2 regions of the Sporosarcina sp. FSL K6-1540 genome follow, and region 2 is predicted to be linked to the other one. Evidence: riboswitches for the same ligand, from Rfam matches in the RefSeq annotation. Region 2 holds a riboswitch; the other holds the start of a gene.
What was found. A riboswitch is a leader RNA that binds a small molecule or an ion and turns the genes downstream of it on or off. The one in region 2 is predicted to bind cyclic di-GMP.
Positions count from the first base shown of each region.

Region 1 (6,345 bases), 1.6 Mb from region 2:
TTATCTAGTAGATGATACGCCAATCCAATTTACAATCGGAGAAAACCAACTTGAAGTTCTGAAAGTTGGACCGGTAACGAATAAGATTATTAAAGGGGCAGTCGAACTTAAGAAGGTCGACAAAGAAAATACGGAAATCACGCTTGAAAATGCAGTATTTGAGTTGCAAGATGCAACTGGAAAAGTGCTTGAACAAGGTTTGACAACAGATAGCGACGGAAAAATCATTAAAAATGGTTTAAATCCAGGCAGCTATCAGTTTGTTGAAACGAAAGCGCCATTCGGTTATAAGCTAGATCAGACACCAGTTCCATTCAAGATTGTACAGTCTCAAAATACGATTCTTGAATTGACGGCAACGAATGTAATGATTTTAGGATCCGTAGTCCTCACAAAAATTGACGAGGACAATTCCGAAACAACATTGGAAGGCGCAATCTTTGAATTACAAGATGCAACAGGTAAGAAAATTCAAGGTGGAATTTCAACGGATCAAGACGGTAAAATCACTGTCCCTAACTTAAAACCAGGAGCTTATCAGTTCGTAGAAACGAAAGCACCTGCGTACTATCAACTCAATCCAAAACCGATTGTCTTCAATATTGAAATTGGAGCAACTTCAATTACAACATCAGTCGAAGCACCAAATAAATTGGTAACTGGTTCAGTTGAATTATCGAAAGTCGATAAAGATAATGCTGAATTGGTAATAGAAGGTGCAGAATTTGCACTGCAAGATACTGATGGGAAAGTACTTCAATCGGCATTGAAAACTGACAAAAATGGCAAGTTGCTTGTTACTGACTTGAAACCGGGTAGCTACCAATTCGTAGAAACGAAAGCACCATTCGGTTATGTGTTAGATGAAACACCAATTTTGTTTACAATTGAAAAAAGTAAAACAACAGCTGATGTCAAAGTGGTGACAGTCAAAGCAGAAAATGAATTGACGACGGGCTCTGTAGAGTTAACGAAGGTCGACAATGAAGACCCGACAAACACATTGTCAGGTGCAGAATTTAAATTGCTAGATATAGAAGGTAAAGTACTAGAAGAAGGCTTACTAACGAATGAAGTAGGTAAAATCGTTGTAGACAACTTGAAACCTGGTAAGTATCAGTTTGTCGAAACAAAAGCACCTTTTGGCTACGACTTAGACCCAACTCCAGTTGAGTTTACGATTGACAAAGGTCAATCTGAAGTGCTCCAGATTTCAACAGACAATAATTTGACGCGTGGCTCTGTTGAACTCGTTAAAGTGAACAGCGATAACAATGCAGTCACTCTAGCGGGTGCAGAGTTTAAATTGCTAGACGAAAAAGGTGAAATGCTCCAAGAAAACCTACCAACGAATGCTGATGGGAAATTGGTTGTAAATGAATTAAAACCAGGAAAGTATCAGTTCGTGGAGACGAAGGCGCCTTTTGGCTATGAATTAGACGATACACCAATTAATTTCACGATTGACAAAGGTCAAACTGAAACGCGTGGATTGGAAATTCCGAATACGATCATTAAAGGCTCAGTTGAATTAACGAAATACGATAAAGACAATAATGGTGCAATTTTAGCAGATGTTGAATTTGAGTTGCAAGATGAAAAAGGTAACGCGATTCAAGTAGGATTGGTAACGGATGAAACTGGTAAAATTGTTGTAGACGAATTAAAACCAGGTAACTATCAGTTTGTAGAAACGAAAACACTATTTGGTTATGATCTGAATGCAACTCCAATCAAATTTACAATTGTCCTAGGACCAACTGCTGTAGAAACAGTAGAAGCCTATAACGAATTATCAACAGGCTCAGTTGAACTTACAAAGCGTCCCGAACATAATGGGAATGGAACACTTACAGGTGCAGTCTTTAAACTGCTAGATGCAGAAGGCAACACGTTGAAAGAAGATTTAACGACAGATAAAGATGGTAAACTAGTTGTAGATAATTTAAAACCGGGTAACTACCAGTTTATCGAGACAAAAGCTCCAACTAATTATATTCTAGATACTACACCAGTAAAATTTGAAATTATTAAAGGTCAGACAGTTACGGTACAGGTAATTAAAACAAATAAATATAATCCGTATTATCCACCGGTCGACCCAGGCAAACCGAGCGACCCAGGCAAACCGAGCGAACCAGGCAAACCGAGCGAACCAGGCAAACCAAGTGAACCAGGCAAACCAAGTGAACCAGGCAAACCAAGTGAACCAGGCAAACCAAGTGAACCGGGCAAACCAAGTGAACCGGGCAAACCAAGTGAACCAGGCAATCCAGTTGAACCAAGCGAACCGGTTGAACAAGAGAATCCGGGCGTACCGGGTAACCCAAGCAATCCAAGCAATCCAAGTAACCCAAGTAACCCGAGCAATCCAAACAATCCAAGTAATCCGAGTAACCTAAGTAATCCCGATTTAGTGACTCCAAGTAAAAAATTACCTCAAACGGGTGAAGCATTCCCAATCGGTTCAATGGCGACCGGTTTTGGAATAATTCTACTTGGAGCTTGGATGTTCTTTAGACGAAAAAAATCTCGCAAAACGCAAAGTGAGATTTAACAATAAGATAGCCCTATGCAAAACCAGTTCGCTTTAAAGGGACTGGTTTTGTTTTTTTTGTTGAATTTTAGAAGGACAAAGAGCTTTATATAGGAGAATTATTCCGCATGACAACATTTAGAATACCCGAAGTGCGAATGCCCATTCGAATCCGTCGGCCGACCAATCATATATCCCGCCACCCAATCATAACCGCCGGGTTGCCGATCATATATCCCGCGACCCAATCATAATCGCGGGGTTGCCGATCATATAACCCGTCACCCAATCATAACCGCCACGCAGCCGATCATATATCCGGCCATCCAATCATAACTGCCGGCCTGCCGATCATATATCCCGCCACCCGATCATAAACTGTCGCCCACCCGAGCATATAGTATTTCAACTGATCGTATCTTTCCACCACTCTATCCAACAGAAAAACTCCCACGAGGTTACTAATCGTGGGAGTTTTTAGCGCTAAACATACATTCAATTCACACTATACGCCACCAAGCCCTTAGCATTGGCATACAATGCCGCGTTTGTTCGATCGGCAAGATTTAACTTTGCTAATACCTGACTGACATGTTTTTTTACAGTAAACTCTGTAATATATAAAGCCTGTGAAATTTGTTTATTTGAATGGCCCATCCCGAGTTCGAGTAAGATCTCCTTTTCCTTCGGTGTTAGCTGTTCGATATGCCTATCATTTTCAAAAGGGCTTTCCTTCGATTTTATCACCAAATCAAACACCCCTGGATCATAATACTTTCTACCTCTGCCGATAACTCCGAGGGCATGGATCAGTTCTTCAGGTAATGCCTCTTTTAATATATAGCCATCGACTCCTATTTCTTTTGCCTGTTTAAAGTCGTGCTCTTCCGTCGATGAAGTTAGCACAACAAATTTACAGGTTATTCCTTGTTGTTTCGCTTCTGTAATTAATTCCAAACCGGATTCATTAGCTAAGCGAAGATCCACTATAGCCAAATCAGGTATAGTGTCATGGAATAGAGTTAGCGCGTCCTTTCTATTTGCTGCTTCACCTAGGATTTCAATTGCTCCATCTATAGTAAGGATAGATGTTAATCCTTTTCTTACTAATGGATGATCATCGACAATAACAATTTGCATTAGCCAATCACCTGGACCTTCTCAAGTATTTTTGCGGTTGGAATTTCGATTTGTATTTCTGTCCCTATCCCGTGTAATCCATTTATCAAAAACGATCCTGCAAAAGTACTTACAAGACGTCTAATATTGAAAAGACCGATTCCTTTTTCCTGCTGGCCTTCGGAAATGTGCGAATTAATTCCGATTCCATTATCATGAATTTCCAATACAGTTTTCTCGTCCAGTATAGATAATCTGAGTTCAATAGCCGTGCACTGGCCATGGCGAACGGCATTTCCGCAAGCTTCACAAATAATTCTATAGATTGCTTGTTTTAGTTCGCTTGATAGTAAAGCTTCATCACCCGTTATCTGATAATCAATTCGTATATCACTTAACCGTGCATACTCGTCCAAATAATTCTTCAGCTGGACTAGAAAAGGCTTTTCACCATTCTTCGTCGAGTTGAGACCGTAAATAGCCAACCGTAGTTCCTTTAGTGTAGTGTTGGCAGATTGTGAAAGAAATTGATATTCATCATTCAACTCAGTACTTGTCATGCCTTTACTTTTTGTTTGTAAACTGTGCAGAGAATATACAATACCGACCAATCTTTGTGAAACACTGTCGTGAATTTCATTGGAGATACGATTCTGCTCCTTAATTACAATCATTTGCTCCTTCATTGAATCTGTATGAATTCTTTCGAGCATTATTTCACTAAGTTCGGCTAAAAACTCAAATGGGCGATTAAAGAGCAATGTTTCTCTAGACTCACTTGAACCGGAAATCTTAACTCCAATCACACCGGTAGTAGTGGAGGTTCTAATTACTTTCATACCGTACCAATCCTCGTTAATCTTACTGACAAACAGTTCTTTCTCCAGGCGTATAGTATTCCATTGTTTTCTTAGGCTAGTTTCAATGTGGGGATTACTCGTAGAAGATGTTAGGTAGCTATTTTGATGATTTACGTCGGTCAACCAAAAGAATGCTTCTCCACTATGTGTAAGCTTGATGATAGCTGCCATTATTTCATTCATTATAATTTGAGGGCTTGAATTATCCATTAGGTGGTACAGCGATATACCGTGCTTCAATGTATCTAGATAGGTATCATTCGTTTCGATTGGTTTATTAGTAGCGCATGCTTGTACCAAATCCAAAGCAGAAGCTTTCTGAGTGTATCCTTCTAATATATCAGCTAGAATCTTTCTGATTTTTGTCACACCCTCTCATTTCATAATAAAAACCCAATCAACTTGAACATAATGTCCAAGTGTAATTAGGTCGGTTGCACCAATAACTCCATACATCCAAGGTGCCCATATAGAGGATGTATTTCACAGTTTCCGTAAATTATATTCTTTTATATAGTTCAGTATAACCAAATTACATTGAATATGACGTCATCTCCTGCGGTTGAAGAGGTTCTTTTTTTTTGTTATTAACTTGTATTTTAGCGAATTAAGACTTTTCAGTTACTTGTTACCTATCAGTAAATCAATATTAAAGGTTACTTCTATAAGATAGAGCTATTACTTCCGAGTGAGCTATTCATTAACAGAAGTAGAAGTGAACTGGTACAAAAGTGCACCGACCCTACACTAAAGTAGAAAATCGAAGTAGACAATCGATATCAGAAAATCACTCTTTAGAGTGAGGATGCCCGCTAGGAATACTCCTATACTAAAAGTAGTTACAAAAATGGTAACGAGCCGAAAAAAGCATTGGAGGAGATTTCCATGAAAAAGTATGACACCTACTAAAGGGGTGTCAAGGATCACAACAGCTGCCAAACTATGAAAATGGTGCATGCAATCAAGGCTACTTTATCAGGTGAAAATGAACTCATACCTTAGAACGAAGAAGAAAATAATTTCTTCCAAGTCGCAGGGAAGAACAAAGAACAAGCATTCAATAAAAGCGAAAAAATACAAACTAATTGGAGGAAATTAAAAATGGGTATTAAACAGAAGCTAGCAATGGGTATCGCAACTGGGGCATTGGCTGTAAGTATGATCGGTGGAGGAACATATGCTTATTTCAACGATGTGGAAACAAGCACGAATACATTCGCTGCCGGTACACTGGATTTATCACTAAAGCCTGAAACAATTATCGATGTAAAAAACATTAAGCCTGGTGACTGGATGAATCGTGATTTTACATTGAAAAATGACGGCACACTCGACATATCCAAGGTATTACTTAAGACAGAGTATTCAGTAACAGACAAAAATGGTGATAATGTAGAAAACTTTGGAAGTCATATCCGAGTTAACTTCATGTGGAACCACGATAAATCAATCACGGGACCGTGGACTGGACTGGACAACGTGGTTTACCAAACAACTCTTGCTGAGTTACAGGGTATGACACCAGATGCCGTTGCAAATAAAGTCTTTGTCCCATACCTTGAAGAAAAAGGCGGTTTAAAAGCCGGCAATTCTGACACGCTGTCCGTACAATTCGAATTTGTCGAGAACGACAAAGATCAAAACGAATTCCAAGGTGATTCTTTAGAGCTTAAATGGACATTTGATGCACAGCAGACAAAAGGGGAAAAGAAATAACATATATCCCGGGAGGAGAGCACTTCTCCTCCTTCCTTTTATTTCATCAATCAACCAATGCTCTTCCTTATATATATTTCTCAACATATAACTCGATTTTATGTTTTGAGGAAT
Region 1 covers NZ_CP152018.1:960,979-967,323, reverse strand. Annotated here, with positions in the region: gene MKY15_RS04300 (SpaA isopeptide-forming pilin-related protein) at 1-2,557, shown strand, start outside; gene MKY15_RS04295 (hypothetical protein) at 2,847-2,975, opposite strand; gene MKY15_RS04290 (response regulator transcription factor) at 3,032-3,676, opposite strand; gene MKY15_RS04285 (ATP-binding protein) at 3,676-4,884, opposite strand; cyclic di-GMP riboswitch class II at 4,937-5,018, opposite strand; gene MKY15_RS04280 (CalY family protein) at 5,617-6,231, shown strand.
Region 1: it holds a riboswitch for cyclic di-GMP, as region 2 does, so the genes downstream of both, MKY15_RS04285 (ATP-binding protein) here and MKY15_RS19300 (response regulator) in region 2, are expected to answer to the same signal.

Region 2 (6,345 bases):
TAAATGTGTATTACTACAAAGAAGAATTGATCAATCCCGTCACTCCTCCCGATAAACCCGACCCTGAAGCTGCAAAAGTAATGCAAGAAATTCTAGGTGGGCATTTTGGAGAAATGCGTACCATGATGCAGTACTTTTTCCAAAGCTCCAATTTCAGAGGTAAGGAAACACAATATCGCGACTTACTTCGTGGTGTGTTTTTGGAAGAAATCGCTCATGTTGAACTTGTCCAGAATACAATCAATCAAATGTTAAATGATTCAGGTGAATCTGCTGTACCAGGTAATGCTGGCGTCGATCAAGCACCTCTCGATGATGCCGTTAGACACGCAAATCCTCATCACTACATTATTGGTGCTCAAGCCTCTCTCCCTGTAGATGCTACTGGGAATCCTTGGAACGGTTCTTGGGTTTATAGCCATGGCAATTTGATTAGTGATATGCTCGATAACCTGGTGTTAGAATCAACCGGTGTCTTGCAAAAAACTCGAATTTACGAAATGAGTTCTAACAAAACATTTCGCGAGACATTAGCTTTCCTAATCGTGAGAGATAACGCACATCAGAATGCGTTTGCAAAAGCATTGGAAACGCTCGGCGTTGATTGGGGCAAGCTGTTCCCTGTCCCGAATTACGATATAAATAAATATCCTGAATGCAGAAAATATGTGGAGTTAGGGTATCATAATGCCCAGTTCAATTTCAGATTAGACCCAACTAGAATCGGGGAAATTTTCCAAGGACAGTCCCCTAGCAGAAATAATGGCGAACTTAAAGTTACTCCTCCACCTGCTGGATTCCCGGTTCCTTTACTGCCTGACATGCCAAATGAACATAGTCCAGGTATTCAAGACATGAATAACTAAATTCTTTCAGTCCCTATATAAGGGACTGTTTTTTTATCTCTTCGTGTAACTAACCTCATTAAATAGAACCTCACAGAACTCAGATTTATAGGATTGTTTCCAAACTGTCACCGATCCATAACTGACTAACCTATAATTAAGCAGATTTCGTAGTAAACTTACATTAGATAAAGTCAGAATGGAGACTATCAAATGACAGTTACAACATGGATTTGGATATGGATTTGTATTATTATCTTTGTTTTAGAACTCATTTTCATCTATTTCGTCGTCCATAAAAGTTATCGATATAAACATACGATTGATCCGATTGATGATCATATAGAAGAAATGAATAGAGAGTGAATCGATATAGATTAATGAATTATTTCTATGAAAATTAATTTATACATATAGAGCGGACCGGCATATGACAGTAAAAGTCCTTTCTATCATTTTGACAGCGCATCAAAAATAGTAAGTTGCTGCACCACGGTTAACACTCCCTCACAGAATGTTTGGTGCTGACGAATATACGGATCGTCCTATCGCTAGCACTCCACATCCAATCCCTGGTGCGTCGTTCAATATCTTTCAGCACCTCTAACAGTAACCGGGTTAAAAGTTTGATTATTTCTTCGTATGAGGTCATTCAGTTATCTACTTCGCTTTTTGGTCAGACTATGCGTTCCCACTTATTGCACTAGCTTGTAAATTTGAAATAAACTCCTAAAAAAAACACTTTTAGTTACAGTAACCATGGTACAATCATTCTAAAGGAGGGATATCCTTGAGATACATTCTAAGTGTTATTATTTCGATTCTTGTAATAGTTTTACTGCTTAAGCTAATAGGCGTACTGTAAACAGTCACATTATCTTTAAACTAAAAGTCAGTGGTTTTTTTCCAGGTTCTGCTTCTATATCGCTTAGGTGCCTGGGGGAAGAAATTGATTTCGTTATGATAATATCTAGTCCTCTTCTTAATTTACTGCATATAATGGGTCTCCCATTTCCTCGTACTGTGCGTTAAAGTAACGAACTGTCAGCCTGCAAAAAGCCATTTGTGGTGCTTTCAAATTCCTGTAATAAATCCCTATCTGTGTGATCCTGCGTATTAGGCGCATTCATGAATTTCATAAATGCATATTCTTTAGTCCGTAGATTCGGTTCGGCCTCGTTTAGAATTTCATCCACACTTTCCGCTACAATGACTTCGATATACATTTCTGTTGCCTTTTTATAAGGAGTTGTCTTCAAGTCGTTTTCCTCCACGTTCACCGCTACCAAGCCTTAATGCTCGTTTTTATTACATTCGCAATAAAATAGTTTAATAAGTTTCCATCACATCTGCTACATATTTTGGTCGAACTGCGTACTACATTTTGATGGCTTTCACTGCATTTTCACTTTGCAAAAAAGCAAGAATCCTCAAGGAACATTGAATGTAATAAGCTAATAAAAAGCATAAAGAATATTAAGGTATAGCCAGTCATACATTTAATCAATGTTGTTGTTTGTAATAGATATCAAAGTATTACAGAGGGAGAATAGCTATGAGCGTTGAGTTTGTTTTAATGGCACCAACAGCTCTTCAAGTGTTTAAGGCAGGAGAGTCCAATCCAAAAAAAGTAAAGCGGATTGTTTATGGGCAAGCTACATCTGACGCAAATGGTATAGCCACACTTTATTTCACAGAAAACGGATTATCTAATGGTATTCCATTATTAACAACTATTGACTATGCTGTATCAAGCGTATATTCTACAAATCCTTCGATAAATGCAAGACCGAGAGTACAAATGCGAGAAAAGAATGTTGCTGCAAAATTCGTCTCTGCTAATGTCACAAATAATAGTAGTATAGTAGTACTAGGAATTAATGTATTAGGTTCAGAAAATCCAGTGAGTGGAATTCTTGTAGATTTTATGATTTTAGGTAGCTTTGATAGGTAAGAGAAAGCGACAATAATTTTGAAAAACGTGGATTAACAATGGTTGTTCGAAATTTCCGGGCATAAATCTCAAGATGACTGTGATAAAGACTGCTGATTATTTTTAATCAGTGGTCTTTTCTTTTCGGACAGCACATGTTAATAACCCACCTATTTGCCTACTACTCCTTTGTATTAGACTCTTTCATAAGATTGTTCTATCAAAGTATGTTAGTTTGTATATAGGCAAACTTATCGAAAGGTAAGGACGCAAAGCCAAGGGCCTAATACAACTATTTGTAATGGTAGCCGGTTACCAAGTGTATTGCTTTCTATCACTTGTTAAAAAGGATGAGGATCATTTTCAATAAATCAGTAATGCTCGTAGATGATTCAAAATTCATGAGAAATCTATTAAGAAAGATTATCGTAAGTAACGGTTATTATGTCGTAGCTGAAGCTGGGAGTGGAGAAGATGCTGTGCCTCTTTATAAATCACACTTCCCGCATATCGTTTTATTGGATATCACTTTACCAAATATGAACGGTATCGCTACGCTAAAAGAAATTAAGAAAATAAACCCCAATGCTCGTGTTGTTATGTGCTCAGCCTTAGGGACTCAAGATTTAATAATTGAGGCTTTAGAAAATGGAGCCGCAGATTTTATCGTGAAGCCTTTTTTTGATGGACTTATTACCCAATTAAATAAAATCTATTGAAAAACATAGTACACTAACATAAAAGACCAAGAAATTACGGTCTTTTTTTCATCTTAAATGTACAATTCGTGTTTACTCCATCACTTCCCCCGCCCATGCATCCAACCAATTTAATAAAATCCTAACGCGATTAACAAAGTCAAAATAATGAATGTCCATCCTTCAAACGAGGTCATTACTGTCGCCATAACTTCCAAGCCTCTTGCCTTTTCTCATACAACTCCCGCTGCAACAATGGCTCGTACACCACAACCTTGTAACGGGATGGCCACTCATTTAAAAACCTCGAAGTCAAATTAGCGAAAGCCTACAGTGACACATTCACTTTTCAAATTGGTGGAATATTTGGAGATTGTTTTCATTTAAACCCCTCATAAGCCTTGAGGCATAAGCATTGTTGCTACTATGAATTATTTCGTGCTAGACTAATCAGCCGTTTCGTACGTACGTTCTGCAGGTGTGATAATATGATAGTTTCAGCATCCAGGTACTAATCGACTATGCCACGCCGTTAAAGTAAAGTCGTAGGAAATCTTTTGAATTCGTGTGGTTGGGGGACATTCAGGGGGACACATTAAATGCGGACAGGCGCACGACTTATAACATAATAACAGCCACCTTCTCAATCGAGTTGGTGGCTGTTTTTTTACTCACTTTTCATTTCCCAGCTTTTCAAACAAGTGGTTGACTTTATCACACATTTCTTCAGTTTCACCAGGATCAATCTCTTGTCTATTTCTTTTTTAGTAATCAACAAGGTGTTTGCCCTTCATTTCCTCTTTTGCAAGAATAGGATACTACAGATGGAGGTGAAAGAATGAATTTTAATAACCACTTCTCTAATCGTAAATGTAGTAAATGTCACATCAGTCCATGTTCTTGCAAAAATATATGTAGAGTACCAAGAGTGTTCATGGGGCCAATTAGGGCTATCGGGCAGGCTGGCTCCACTAGTACTATCGGAGCCACATGCGGGTTATGCGAATACGGGTATATTTACAATCTAACTCCTCAAACGGTACCTATAGAAGCTGATGTTTTGTTTGATTCAAATGGATTAATGACACCTGGAATTGTGCATACCCTTGGAACCTCTCAAATTATGATTAACGTTCCGGGAGACTACGAGGTTACTTTCTCTGTATCAGGTACGGAACCTAACCAATTTGCACTGTTTTTAAATGGATCGCTGGTTCCCGGAACAGTCTATGGTTCAGGTGCTGGCACTCAGCAAAACAACGGGCAGGCTATTATTGCCATAGTAGCCAACGATGTTCTTACCCTTCGAAATCATTCTTCTGCTGCAGCAGTTGGTCTTGCGTCTGTGATAGGTGGTACACAAGCTAATGTAAATGCTTCTATTGTCATTAAGATGTTGAATCCCAATGCTTAGGTAGAAATTATTCGGTATAAAACATCTTGGTTTCACTGGATTTTAATACAGGCTTCAACAATCACCTGATGCAAAACTTCTAAAAATAGAGGTGAAAAGTCGGAAGTAATTACTATCCATAGAAGAAACTCAAAAACAAATCGACCTTTCCCTATTCGGATTGGTCGTTTTAATTTACCGGTTCAATTAAACAAGTCGATGCCTCCTTAAACAAACAAACGATTCTAATTTGCGCACCGACAAACTTCAACATGTTCGCTGCATTACAAATGAATGCAATATTCAATAAATTCCTATCCGGTATTATCCCAGATACCAGATTGAAAAGGCGACCTTCTTTCGTCGAGAGGTCGCCTTTACCCTGTTTATTATTCAACACATTCCACTCCGATTATGTCCTCCACCGGCATACGGTCCCTACCGAATGGACTATCGACCGTAATCCACATCGCCTCAACATTTATTTCTTTTATGACAACCATGTAAAAAATGACTTTCCCTTTATCCCACAACTTTACGTGTACTTTGCATTCCCTTTTTTGCGCAACTTCTATTTCCATGCCAGTCGTGGACGGAAAATTTAAAGTTTCCAGTATTTCCGCTTGTATATCCTTGACTGTTTGTTCTGGATCACCCCACAACTTTTCAGTTCCAGTTAGATCAATAAATCATTCATCGTTTCTGTTGTCAAGTAATTGTTTACTATTTGTCTTCTAAATCTTGGATTTTGTGTCACTTAGAAGTAAATTTCGGTCAACAGCGTCATGTAAACCTGCATTTTTCTGTAATTTAAAAGAATCCATATTGAAAAATTTAATCAAAATAGATTCTTTTTATTAAAGCCTGAGTTTACATAAAAATTATTTAATTAGAAACTTAAACATCTATTAAATATACTAAAAAAGATTTAGGGCATCTTGGGATAAGTCTGTTCAAAATCCCTTTTTTACAAGCCGCTAAATGGAAACTGAAATTTTTGAAAGAAGAAAAACAGTAAAGACTTTAAAGGGGTTCGAAAACAATGGATTTGGATTAACCGGTTGTTTGATTGGTCAAGTATGAATAATTCAGGATGAAGATAGTTTTTCAATCCTACCCATTCAGCGTGTTGTATCCAAACGATTTCACATTGAATTTGCTCCCGACTTCCCCATAATAAGTGAACCAGAAACTTCCCCATTTAAATTCACCATTAAACATTGTTGCTATTAGCAAAATATTCACGAGTATCTTTGCGCGATTGTGGGGTTAATACGCGATCAAGCTCTTCATTCAACCAAGTAAGTGACTTGTTACGAAGAATATTGCGCATACTATCTTCTGCTTCGAGCATAACTAAGTTAATCACACAGGGAGAAGCTAGAGCGCATGCTGCATAGTCTTCATCCCGGCATAGGTAGCTATTATTTTTAATATTTTTACATTGAAAAATGGGGGAAGCACCTTCAACAGCTT
Region 2 covers NZ_CP152018.1:4,097,596-4,103,940, forward strand. Annotated here, with positions in the region: gene MKY15_RS19280 (manganese catalase family protein) at 6-866, shown strand; gene ytzI (YtzI protein) at 1,059-1,211, shown strand; gene MKY15_RS19290 (hypothetical protein) at 1,874-2,104, opposite strand; gene MKY15_RS19295 (hypothetical protein) at 2,401-2,799, shown strand; cyclic di-GMP riboswitch class I at 3,013-3,098, shown strand; gene MKY15_RS19300 (response regulator) at 3,180-3,497, shown strand; gene MKY15_RS19305 (collagen-like protein) at 4,411-4,890, shown strand; gene MKY15_RS19310 (hypothetical protein) at 5,060-5,266, opposite strand; gene MKY15_RS19315 (hypothetical protein) at 5,259-5,531, opposite strand; gene MKY15_RS19320 (Rrf2 family transcriptional regulator) at 6,083-6,345, opposite strand, start outside.